Regions from separate parts of the Sporosarcina sp. FA15 genome, predicted to be linked through region 3. Evidence: a T-box and tRNA genes for the amino acid it is inferred to sense, from the RefSeq annotation. Region 3 holds a T-box; the other regions hold tRNA genes.
The links. A T-box is a leader RNA that pairs with one kind of tRNA and senses whether it is charged. The one in region 3 lies ahead of leuS (leucine--tRNA ligase), so its partner is inferred to be a tRNA-Leu.
Positions count from the first base shown of each region.

Region 1: it encodes a tRNA-Leu, which carries the amino acid that the T-box ahead of leuS (leucine--tRNA ligase) is inferred to sense. The anticodon was not compared.
Region 2: it encodes a tRNA-Leu, which carries the amino acid that the T-box ahead of leuS (leucine--tRNA ligase) is inferred to sense. The anticodon was not compared.

Region 1 is NZ_CP188818.1:4,321,584-4,324,809, reverse strand. It holds gene ACP8HG_RS20630 (hypothetical protein) at 1-301, shown strand, start outside; gene ACP8HG_RS20625 (SRPBCC family protein) at 635-1,087, opposite strand; tRNA gene ACP8HG_RS20620 (tRNA-Leu) at 1,266-1,346, opposite strand; tRNA gene ACP8HG_RS20615 (tRNA-Cys) at 1,388-1,461, opposite strand; tRNA gene ACP8HG_RS20610 (tRNA-Gly) at 1,470-1,544, opposite strand; tRNA gene ACP8HG_RS20605 (tRNA-Gln) at 1,549-1,620, opposite strand; tRNA gene ACP8HG_RS20600 (tRNA-His) at 1,631-1,706, opposite strand; tRNA gene ACP8HG_RS20595 (tRNA-His) at 1,741-1,816, opposite strand; tRNA gene ACP8HG_RS20590 (tRNA-His) at 1,853-1,928, opposite strand; tRNA gene ACP8HG_RS20585 (tRNA-Trp) at 1,956-2,029, opposite strand; tRNA gene ACP8HG_RS20580 (tRNA-Tyr) at 2,035-2,119, opposite strand; tRNA gene ACP8HG_RS20575 (tRNA-Thr) at 2,133-2,208, opposite strand; tRNA gene ACP8HG_RS20570 (tRNA-Phe) at 2,222-2,297, opposite strand; tRNA gene ACP8HG_RS20565 (tRNA-Asp) at 2,357-2,432, opposite strand; tRNA gene ACP8HG_RS20560 (tRNA-Met) at 2,436-2,510, opposite strand; tRNA gene ACP8HG_RS20555 (tRNA-Met) at 2,592-2,666, opposite strand; tRNA gene ACP8HG_RS20550 (tRNA-Val) at 2,735-2,810, opposite strand; tRNA gene ACP8HG_RS20545 (tRNA-Glu) at 2,976-3,050, opposite strand; tRNA gene ACP8HG_RS20540 (tRNA-Ser) at 3,074-3,165, opposite strand; tRNA gene ACP8HG_RS20535 (tRNA-Asn) at 3,170-3,226, opposite strand, start outside.
Region 2 is NZ_CP188818.1:3,755-6,980, forward strand. It holds rRNA gene ACP8HG_RS00010 (23S ribosomal RNA) at 1-1,214, shown strand, start outside; rRNA gene rrf (5S ribosomal RNA) at 1,368-1,483, shown strand; tRNA gene ACP8HG_RS00020 (tRNA-Val) at 1,550-1,625, shown strand; tRNA gene ACP8HG_RS00025 (tRNA-Thr) at 1,650-1,725, shown strand; tRNA gene ACP8HG_RS00030 (tRNA-Lys) at 1,732-1,807, shown strand; tRNA gene ACP8HG_RS00035 (tRNA-Leu) at 1,838-1,919, shown strand; tRNA gene ACP8HG_RS00040 (tRNA-Gly) at 1,928-2,002, shown strand; tRNA gene ACP8HG_RS00045 (tRNA-Leu) at 2,010-2,095, shown strand; tRNA gene ACP8HG_RS00050 (tRNA-Arg) at 2,117-2,193, shown strand; tRNA gene ACP8HG_RS00055 (tRNA-Pro) at 2,220-2,296, shown strand; tRNA gene ACP8HG_RS00060 (tRNA-Ala) at 2,378-2,453, shown strand; tRNA gene ACP8HG_RS00065 (tRNA-Met) at 2,476-2,549, shown strand; tRNA gene ACP8HG_RS00070 (tRNA-Ile) at 2,557-2,633, shown strand; tRNA gene ACP8HG_RS00075 (tRNA-Ser) at 2,651-2,743, shown strand; tRNA gene ACP8HG_RS00080 (tRNA-Met) at 2,786-2,860, shown strand; tRNA gene ACP8HG_RS00085 (tRNA-Asp) at 2,864-2,939, shown strand; tRNA gene ACP8HG_RS00090 (tRNA-Phe) at 2,999-3,074, shown strand; tRNA gene ACP8HG_RS00095 (tRNA-Gly) at 3,082-3,155, shown strand; tRNA gene ACP8HG_RS00100 (tRNA-Ile) at 3,160-3,226, shown strand, end outside.
Region 3 is NZ_CP188818.1:429,718-432,943, forward strand. It holds gene ACP8HG_RS02155 (MDR family MFS transporter) at 1-125, shown strand, start outside; gene ACP8HG_RS02160 (CoA transferase subunit A) at 238-924, shown strand; gene ACP8HG_RS02165 (3-oxoacid CoA-transferase subunit B) at 943-1,602, shown strand; T-box leader at 1,645-1,865, shown strand; gene leuS (leucine--tRNA ligase) at 1,929-3,226, shown strand, end outside.

The sequences.
Region 1 (3,226 bases), 730 kb from region 3:
CAATATCGATAATGAAATCGAGTTCCAAGGGCAACAACTTGCGATTGTCGAAGCGATTGAACTTGCCATACAATTACGTGCAAAAGCCCGCTTTTACAAAGAACTCTCTATGGCAGAAAAAGAAGAGATTCAATACGGCTACTCTGAAGGTACGGTCGTATACCGTGTTGCTTTATTCGATCCTGAGGATTATCGGGTGAAATCATTGCAAGCAGAAAAGGATGCACATAAGTTATCTAATTCTATTAATGCAAAAAACTATTCGATTGTCTTGAAATTTGATGATACGAAGTACTTTTAATGCCCTTGGAAAGGTGAGACTCCTCTCCAGGGCATAGAGTAGGGATCAATCCAATTTAAATTGCAGGCAAACCAATAACCTGTCACCATTTACTTTGTGACCAATCCCCAATGACCAACCAAGGCAATTGCAATGGACAACCCAAACTAGTGTCATCGGATCCCCTCTATGAAAATCGCTCCTTACGCTTCGGCGGTAAGGAGCGATTTTGTTTACTACCCATTTTTGAACCGCTGTGTTTTCTCACCATCTATTAGTAACGTCCAGGTTCCACTCTCTAGAAAACTTGTGCCACCAAGTTTATCAAGTCGACTTTTCCTGATGAAATGCCTCTTACTCATTTTCTGCAATATGCTTCAGAGCTCTTGCTCGACTCACAATAAAGTTTCTCATATAGCTTTCCAAAAACAACTTATCCGCAATAACACCAATCACTCCACAGGGTGATCTATATTGAAATCTGTCAATCATCAGAGTGCCATTATCCTTCTCAATAAACTCATGAATATGGTGAAAAGATTGGAATGCTCCTTTCACCATTATGTCTTCAAACATATACGGTATATCCATCACCGTTACTTTGGCAGTTAGTCTTTGTCTTATACCGAAATGAACGGCCTCCCATGTAACAATATCCCCGGCCAGCAATAAACCTGTTGTCACCCCACCGACAGCCTTCTCTTTCGTCCCCTCTGTTGTACGGGTATGAATATCCACGTCTCGGGCAAGATCAAAGCAACGTTCTACCGAGGCTTGAATGAACTCCTGGTGTTCAATTAATGGCATAATGTTTCCCCTACTCTCTATTCTTTTATCTAAATATATATTGAAATAAAGAATTAAATTACATTGAATTCTTTAAAGTGCTAGGGGTAGCCAAAGCCCACGTTCACTCAGTTAAGTCAACTTATATAGTAGAAATTAAACACAAAAAAACACAACCGAAGTTGTGTTTTTCATCTGATACCCGAGGCCGGACTTGAACCGGCACGCCTTACGGCATCGCATTTTGAGTGCGACGTGTCTGCCATTCCACCACTCGGGCATAACACTATTTAGTTTACGAACAACGATACATAAGAAAATTGGAGGCGGCAACCGGAATCGAACCGGTGGTAAGGGTGTTGCAGACCCATGCCTTACCGCTTGGCTATGCCGCCGTAGATGATGGAGCGGAAGACGGGATTCGAACCCGCGACCCCGACCTTGGCAAGGTCGTATTCTACCACTGAACTACTTCCGCGAAACTGGGGTAGCTGGATTCGAACCAACGAGTGACGGAGTCAAAGTCCGTTGCCTTACCGCTTGGCTATACCCCAAAAAGATAAATGGGGCGACTGAAGGGAATCGAACCCTCGAGTGTCGGAACCACAATCCGATGTGTTAACCACTTCACCACAATCGCCATGATATCTAGTTTGTTTTAATTGAATATAAAATGGGGCGACTGAAGGGAATCGAACCCTCGAATGTCGGAACCACAATCCGATGTGTTAACCACTTCACCACAATCGCCATGATATATAAGTTTGTTTTAATTGGATAGATAAATGGGGCGACTGAAGGGAATCGAACCCTCGAGTGTCGGAACCACAATCCGATGTGTTAACCACTTCACCACAATCGCCATAATATTAGATTATACTAAAAAAAATGGCAGGGGCAGTAGGAATCGAACCCACATCAAAGGTTTTGGAGACCTCTATTCTACCGTTAAACTATGCCCCTAAAACTGGTGGTGGGGGGCGGATTCGAACCGCCGAACCCGTAGGGAGCGGATTTACAGTCCGCCGCGTTTAGCCACTTCGCTACCCCACCATATAGGTGTAAATGGTGCCGGAGAAAGGACTTGAACCCTCAACCTACTGATTACAAGTCAGTTGCTCTACCAGTTGAGCTACTCCGGCACAAATATTAAAATGGTGGCTCAGGACGGAATCGAACCGCCGACACAAGGATTTTCAGTCCTTTGCTCTACCGACTGAGCTACTGAGCCACATATTTGGTTTACATTAAGATATTAGCTTATTCTAAACCTTATAAGAAAAATAAAAATGGCGGTCCCGACCGGGATCGAACCGGCGATCTCCTGCGTGACAGGCAGGCATGTTAACCGCTACACCACGGGACCATTTGGTTGCGGGGGCAGGATTTGAACCTGCGACCTTCGGGTTATGAGCCCGACGAGATACCACTTCTCCACCCCGCGACAACAATATAATGTATTCATTTGATAAAGAGCTAATGATTTACATGTCAGCTATATGATCTGCTGTATCATGATAAAATTTGGTTGCGGGGGCAGGATTTGAACCTGCGACCTTCGGGTTATGAGCCCGACGAGATACCACTTCTCCACCCCGCGACAATAGTATTTATATAATTAAATATATGTAAGTTTCTTTAAGCGGTGAATCTGCTTAAAAAACTTAATGGTGGAGGATGACGGGCTCGAACCGCCGACCCCCTGCTTGTAAGGCAGGTGCTCTCCCAGCTGAGCTAATCCTCCTGGGTAAAATTGCGATAAGCGGCGCATCTCTTTGTCAGCTTCATTCGCTCAGTCAGTCACGTACTAATGTACGCTCCTTCCTTCTCCCAATTTTAACGAGAGTGTGCTATGCTCGAATTACTGAATTAAAGTCTACGTGCTTAATGATGAATTTCTAAAAAGTTATGGTGACCCCTACGGGATTCGAACCCGTGATACCGCCGTGAAAGGGCGGTGTCTTAACCGCTTGACCAAGGGGCCTTAATTTATCATTTATATGAATCTGGCGGAGAGCAAGGGATTTGAACCCTTGAAACAGCGTTAGCCGCTTACATGATTTCCAATCATGCTCCTTCGGCCACTCGGACAGCTCTCCTAAATGGCTCCGCAGGTAGGACTCGAACCTACGACCGATCGGTTAACAGCCGATTGCTCTA
Region 2 (3,226 bases), 430 kb from region 3:
CGGCAAAATGACCCCGTAACTTCGGGAGAAGGGGTGCTCTGGTAGGGTGTTAAAGCCCGAGAGAGCCGCAGTGAATAGGCCCAGGCGACTGTTTAGCAAAAACACAGGTCTCTGCAAAACCGCAAGGTGAAGTATAGGGGCTGACGCCTGCCCGGTGCTGGAAGGTTAAGAGGAGAGGTCAGCGCAAGCGAAGCTTCGAATTGAAGCCCCAGTAAACGGCGGCCGTAACTATAACGGTCCTAAGGTAGCGAAATTCCTTGTCGGGTAAGTTCCGACCCGCACGAAAGGCGTAACGATCTGGGCACTGTCTCAACGAGAGACTCGGTGAAATTATAATACCTGTGAAGATGCAGGTTACCCGCGACAGGACGGAAAGACCCCGTGGAGCTTTACTGTAACCTGATATTGAATTCCGGTGCAGCCTGTACAGGATAGGTAGGAGCCTTGGATTCCGGAGCGCTAGCTTCGGATGAGGCGTTGGTGGGATACTACCCTGGCTGTATTGGACTTCTAACCCATGCCCCTTATCGGGGCAGGAGACAGTGTCAGGCGGGCAGTTTGACTGGGGCGGTCGCCTCCTAAAGAGTAACGGAGGCGCCCAAAGGTTCCCTCAGAATGGTTGGACATCATTCGTAGAGTGCAAAGGCATAAGGGAGCTTGACTGCGAGACCTACAAGTCGAGCAGGGTCGAAAGACGGGCTTAGTGATCCGGTGGTTCCGCATGGAAGGGCCATCGCTCAACGGATAAAAGCTACCCCGGGGATAACAGGCTTATCTCCCCCAAGAGTCCACATCGACGGGGAGGTTTGGCACCTCGATGTCGGCTCATCGCATCCTGGGGCTGTAGTCGGTCCCAAGGGTTGGGCTGTTCGCCCATTAAAGCGGTACGCGAGCTGGGTTCAGAACGTCGTGAGACAGTTCGGTCCCTATCCGTCGCGGGCGCAGGAAATTTGAGAGGAGCTGTCCTTAGTACGAGAGGACCGGGATGGACATACCTCTGGTGTACCAGTTGTCTTGCCAAAGGCATCGCTGGGTAGCTATGTATGGACGGGATAAATGCTGAAAGCATCTAAGCATGAAGCCCCCCTCGAGATGAGATTTCCCATTACGCAAGTAAGTAAGATCCCTCAAAGAAGATGAGGTTGATAGGTCTGGGGTGGAAGCACGGCGACGTGTGGAGCTGACGGATACTAATCGATCGAGGACTTAACCAATTTTGAAAAGGGCTTGATTACCCTGATTCTGTGTAGCACAATGTCTGTTTTATTCAGTTTTGAGCGAATAAGTACCGTTCATAAAAAAAGTACTTGCAATTAATTAGATGATATGTTATAATAATTATTGTCTTTGAGAAAAGATCATACAAGTCTGGTGACGATTGCGAAGAGGTCACACCCGTTCCCATCCCGAACACGGAAGTTAAGCTCTTCAGCGCCGATGGTAGTTGGGGGTTTCCCCCTGTGAGAGTAGGACGTCGCCGGTCTTGTAACAATTATTACATAGGTTTATGAATAGGACGAACAACTGAAGTTTGTCGCACTTATACCCAGGAGGATTAGCTCAGCTGGGAGAGCACCTGCCTTACAAGCAGGGGGTCGGCGGTTCGAGCCCGTCATCCTCCACCATTTTATTTATAATGAAAACTATTAGCCGGAGTAGCTCAACTGGTAGAGCAACTGACTTGTAATCAGTAGGTTGAGGGTTCAAGTCCTTTCTCCGGCACCACTTTTCGAGCCATTAGCTCAGTTGGTAGAGCATCTGACTTTTAATCAGAGGGTCGCAGGTTCGAATCCTGCATGGCTCACCATTTTTATGACTTAGTGTCATAATTTATATTGCGGGTATGGCGGAACTGGCAGACGCGCTAGACTTAGGATCTAGTGCCTTCGGGCGTGGGGGTTCGACTCCCTTTACCCGCACTTATAATGCGGAAGTAGTTCAGTGGTAGAATACGACCTTGCCAAGGTCGGGGTCGCGGGTTCGAATCCCGTCTTCCGCTCCATATTTTTGCCGGGGTGGCGGAACTGGCAGACGCACAGGACTTAAAATCCTGCGGTAGGTGACTACCGTACCGGTTCGATTCCGGTTCTCGGCATTAATAACTTTTCACTTATATGCGCTCGTAGCTCAATTGGATAGAGCACCTGACTACGGATCAGGAGGTTGTGGATTCGACTTCTGCCGGGCGCACCATTATGTTTTTAAACTTTATAATTCTTCGGGACGTAGCTCAGCTTGGTAGAGCACTTGGTTTGGGACCAAGGGGTCGCAGGTTCGAATCCTGTCTTCCCGACCATTAAGCTTTTTAAGCAGATTCGCCGCTTAAAGAATATACCATTTTAAGTAGATTTGTGCTTTAATAATTGCCAGCTATAATGGGGCCTTAGCTCAGCTGGGAGAGCGCCTGCCTTGCACGCAGGAGGTCAGCGGTTCGATCCCGCTAGGCTCCACCAACACAATTTTAATAAAGATCCTGGCGGCGTAGCTCAGCTGGCTAGAGCGTACGGTTCATACCCGTGAGGTCGGGGGTTCGATCCCCTCTGCCGCCATCTTAAAGGACCTTTAGCTCAGTTGGTTAGAGCAGACGGCTCATAACCGTCCGGTCGCAGGTTCGAGTCCTGCAAGGTCCACCACTATTATATACAGCCATGGAGGTATACCCAAGCCCGGCTGAAGGGATCGGTCTTGAAAACCGACAGGGGAGTCAAATCCCGCGGGGGTTCGAATCCCTCTACCTCCTCCATTTTTAACTAGTGGTGAAATTAAATAGTACTTATATTGTTGTCGCGGGGTGGAGAAGTGGTATCTCGTCGGGCTCATAACCCGAAGGTCACAGGTTCAAATCCTGTCCCCGCAACCAAATGGTCCCGTGGTGTAGCGGTTAACATGCCTGCCTGTCACGCAGGAGATCGCCGGTTCGATCCCGGTCGGGACCGCCATTTTTATTAATACTATAAGGTTTAGAATAAGTTAACGACTTAATGTAAACTAAATACGTGGCTCAGTAGCTCAGTCGGTAGAGCAAAGGACTGAAAATCCTTGTGTCGGCGGTTCGATTCCGTCCTGAGCCACCATTGTTATGCGAGTGTAGTTTAGTGGTAAAACCTCAGCCTTCCAAGCTGATGATGAGGGTTCGATTCCCTTCACTCGCTCCAAAAAGGGCCTATAGCTCAGCTGGTTAGAGCGCACGCCTGATAAGCGTGAGGTCGATGGTTCGAGTCCATTT
Region 3 (3,226 bases):
ACCAATATGGTATGCAAGTGATGCTATTCATATTGACAGCATTTATGATCATTCCAATCATCACTAGCTTGCTATACGACCGGCCCATTAAAAAAGCCGGCTATCAACCGGAAAGCCGCTTATAGGCTTTCCGTTTTTTTCTGTACGCTACTATCATTGCAACATTCGGTAGAGTTTGATTTAATTGAGAAGAAGGATTATTACGTAAGTTTTAAAAGATTCAAAGGGGGATGTAAAATGAAGCCGATTTATTCATCAGCGAAAGAGGCGGTTGCACAGATTGAAGATGGTGCAACATTAATGGTTGGGGGATTTGGACTAGTAGGAATTCCGGAACAACTCATTCTAGCACTTGTTGAAAAAGGTGTGAAAGACTTAACGGTTATTTCAAATAACTGCGGAGTCGACGAGTGGGGACTTGGACTACTATTGAAAAATAAACAGATTAAGAAAATGATAGGCTCATATGTTGGTGAGAATAAAGAATTCGAACGTCAGGTACTATCAGGTGAAATTGAAGTTGAGTTGACGCCGCAGGGAACACTTGCAGAAAAGATTCGTGCTGGTGGCGCTGGTATACCGGCATTCTTCACGCCGGCTGGTGTTGGAACGCTCGTTGCGGAAGGGAAAGAGATCCGTGTCTATGATGGTAAAGAGTATGTTCTTGAAGAGGCGCTTCGTGCGGACTTCTCACTTATTCGTGCAGCAAAAGCCGACAAGTTCGGCAATTTGATTTACAACAAGACCGCACAAAACTTCAATCCAATGATGGCGGCTGCAGGGAAATTCACAATTGCAGAGGTGGAGGAAATCGTGGAAACGGGCGATCTTGATCCAATGACGATTCATACACCTAGCATTTATGTCCAAGGACTTCTACAGGCGCAACAAGAAAAACGAATTGAGCGTCTGACGACTCGCTAAGGAAAGGGGAATTGTGATATGGGAGAAGTGAATGTAAGGGAACGAATCGCAAGACGGGCTGAAAAGGAAATCGAGGACGGGAACTACGTCAATCTTGGAATTGGTATGCCAACGCTCGTTGCTAATTATATATCACCTGAAAAAACAGTCGTACTTCAATCAGAAAATGGATTGTTAGGTATTGGACCTTATCCGGCAGCTGATGAAGTTGATCCGGATCTCATTAACGCGGGAAAAGAAACTGTTACATCTATTCCAGGTTCAGCATACTTTAACAGTGCTGAATCATTCGCGATGATTCGCGGAGGACATGTCGATGTTGCCATACTTGGCGCGATGGAAGTGTCTGAAAAAGGGGACTTGGCTAACTGGATGATTCCTGGCAAGATGATCAAAGGAATGGGCGGTGCGATGGATCTTGTTCATGGCGCGCGAAAAATTATCGTTATTATGGATCACGTTGCGAAAGACGGCTCTGCGAAGATTAAGAAAGAATGTACACTTCCGTTAACAGGAAAAGCGGTCGTCCATAAAATCATTACAGAACGCGCATTGATTGACGTGACAGCCGATGGACTGGAATTGAAAGAAGTGTTCGAAGGATTCACTATTCAAGAAGTCATTGATTCGACAGAAGCGGTGTTAATTGTGAAGGATGTTATTGAAGGCGTAAAATGATTGTTGTTAAAGTGGCATGATTCGGGTAAACTAATAGCAATAGCTTTGGTGTTGAAGAGGAGTAGTAATCTTTACTGTCGTTTATTAGAGAGCAGGCGGTTGGTGGAAGCCTGTACGATAGAGATGAACTCGCCTTGGAGCCTGCATTGGTGAATGATTTGATTTACTAACCCGTGCCGTTTTCCGCGTTAAGGAGTCAAGTTGGGCGGCTTTGTCGTCAATTTGGGTGGCACCGCGGGAATTATACTACTCTCGTCCCTTATCTTTTTAAGGGACGGGAGTTTTTTGTTTTTAGTGCTTTTCTACTTATCAAGGAGGAATTTTAAATGAGTTATAATCACGGACAAATTGAGAAGAAGTGGCAACAGTACTGGAAAGACAATAAAACATTCAAAATGATGGATGATCCGTCTAAACCGAAATTTTTTGCGCTTGATATGTTTCCATATCCATCAGGTGCTGGACTACACGTCGGGCATCCGCTTGGCTATATCGCGACAGATATTTTGAGCTCATTCAAACGGAAGCAAGGCTTTAATGTCCTGCATCCGATGGGCTGGGATGCATTTGGCCTTCCGGCAGAGCAATACGCGCTTGATACAGGTAATGATCCTGCCGAATTCACCGCGAAAAATATCGCAACGTTCAAGCGTCAAATGAATGATCTTGGTTTTTCTTATGACTGGGACCGTGAAATTAATACGACAGATCCATCTTATTACAAGTGGACGCAATGGATTTTCATCCAACTTTACAATAAAGGCTTAGCTTACGTCGATGAAGTAGCTGTTAACTGGTGTCCAGCACTAGGTACAGTTCTTGCGAATGAAGAAGTAATCGATGGCAAGTCAGAACGTGGCGGCCACCCGGTTGAGCGTCGTCCAATGCGCCAATGGGTATTGCGAATTACAAATTATGCAGACCGTCTTCTTGAGGATCTTGATGAACTTGATTGGCCGGAAAGCTTGAAAGACATGCAACGTAACTGGATTGGTCGTTCAGAAGGGGCACAGCTGACTTTCGAAATTGAAGGAACTGATTTGTCATTTGAAGCATTTACAACACGTCCGGATACAATTTTCGGAGCGACGTATGCAGTGCTTGCACCAGAATTAAAACTTGTTGAAAAAGTGACGACTGCAGAACAAAAGGATGCAGTTGAAAAATACCTAAACGAAGTGAAGATGAAGAGTGATCTTGAACGTACAGATCTTGCAAAAGAGAAGACGGGTGTCTTTACGGGAGCTTACGCAATTAACCCTGCAAGCGGCGAGAAGATGCCAATTTGGATTGCAGACTATGTTCTTGCAACATATGGAACAGGCGCGATTATGGCGGTTCCAGCACATGATGAGCGTGACTATGAGTTTGCAAAAGAATTTGATCTGCCAATTATTGAAGTTGTAGCAGGCGGCGACGTTTCTGCAGAAGTATATGTTGGAGATGGAAAACACGTCAATTCAGGTTTCCTTGATGGATTACTCAAAGATGAAGCAATCGAAAAAGCAATCGCATGGTTTGTTGAAAAAGGCAAAGGCGATAAAAAAGTTACATTCCGTCTTCGTGACTGGTTGTTCTCAAGGCAACGTTACTGGGGCGAGCCGATTCCAATTATCCATTGGGA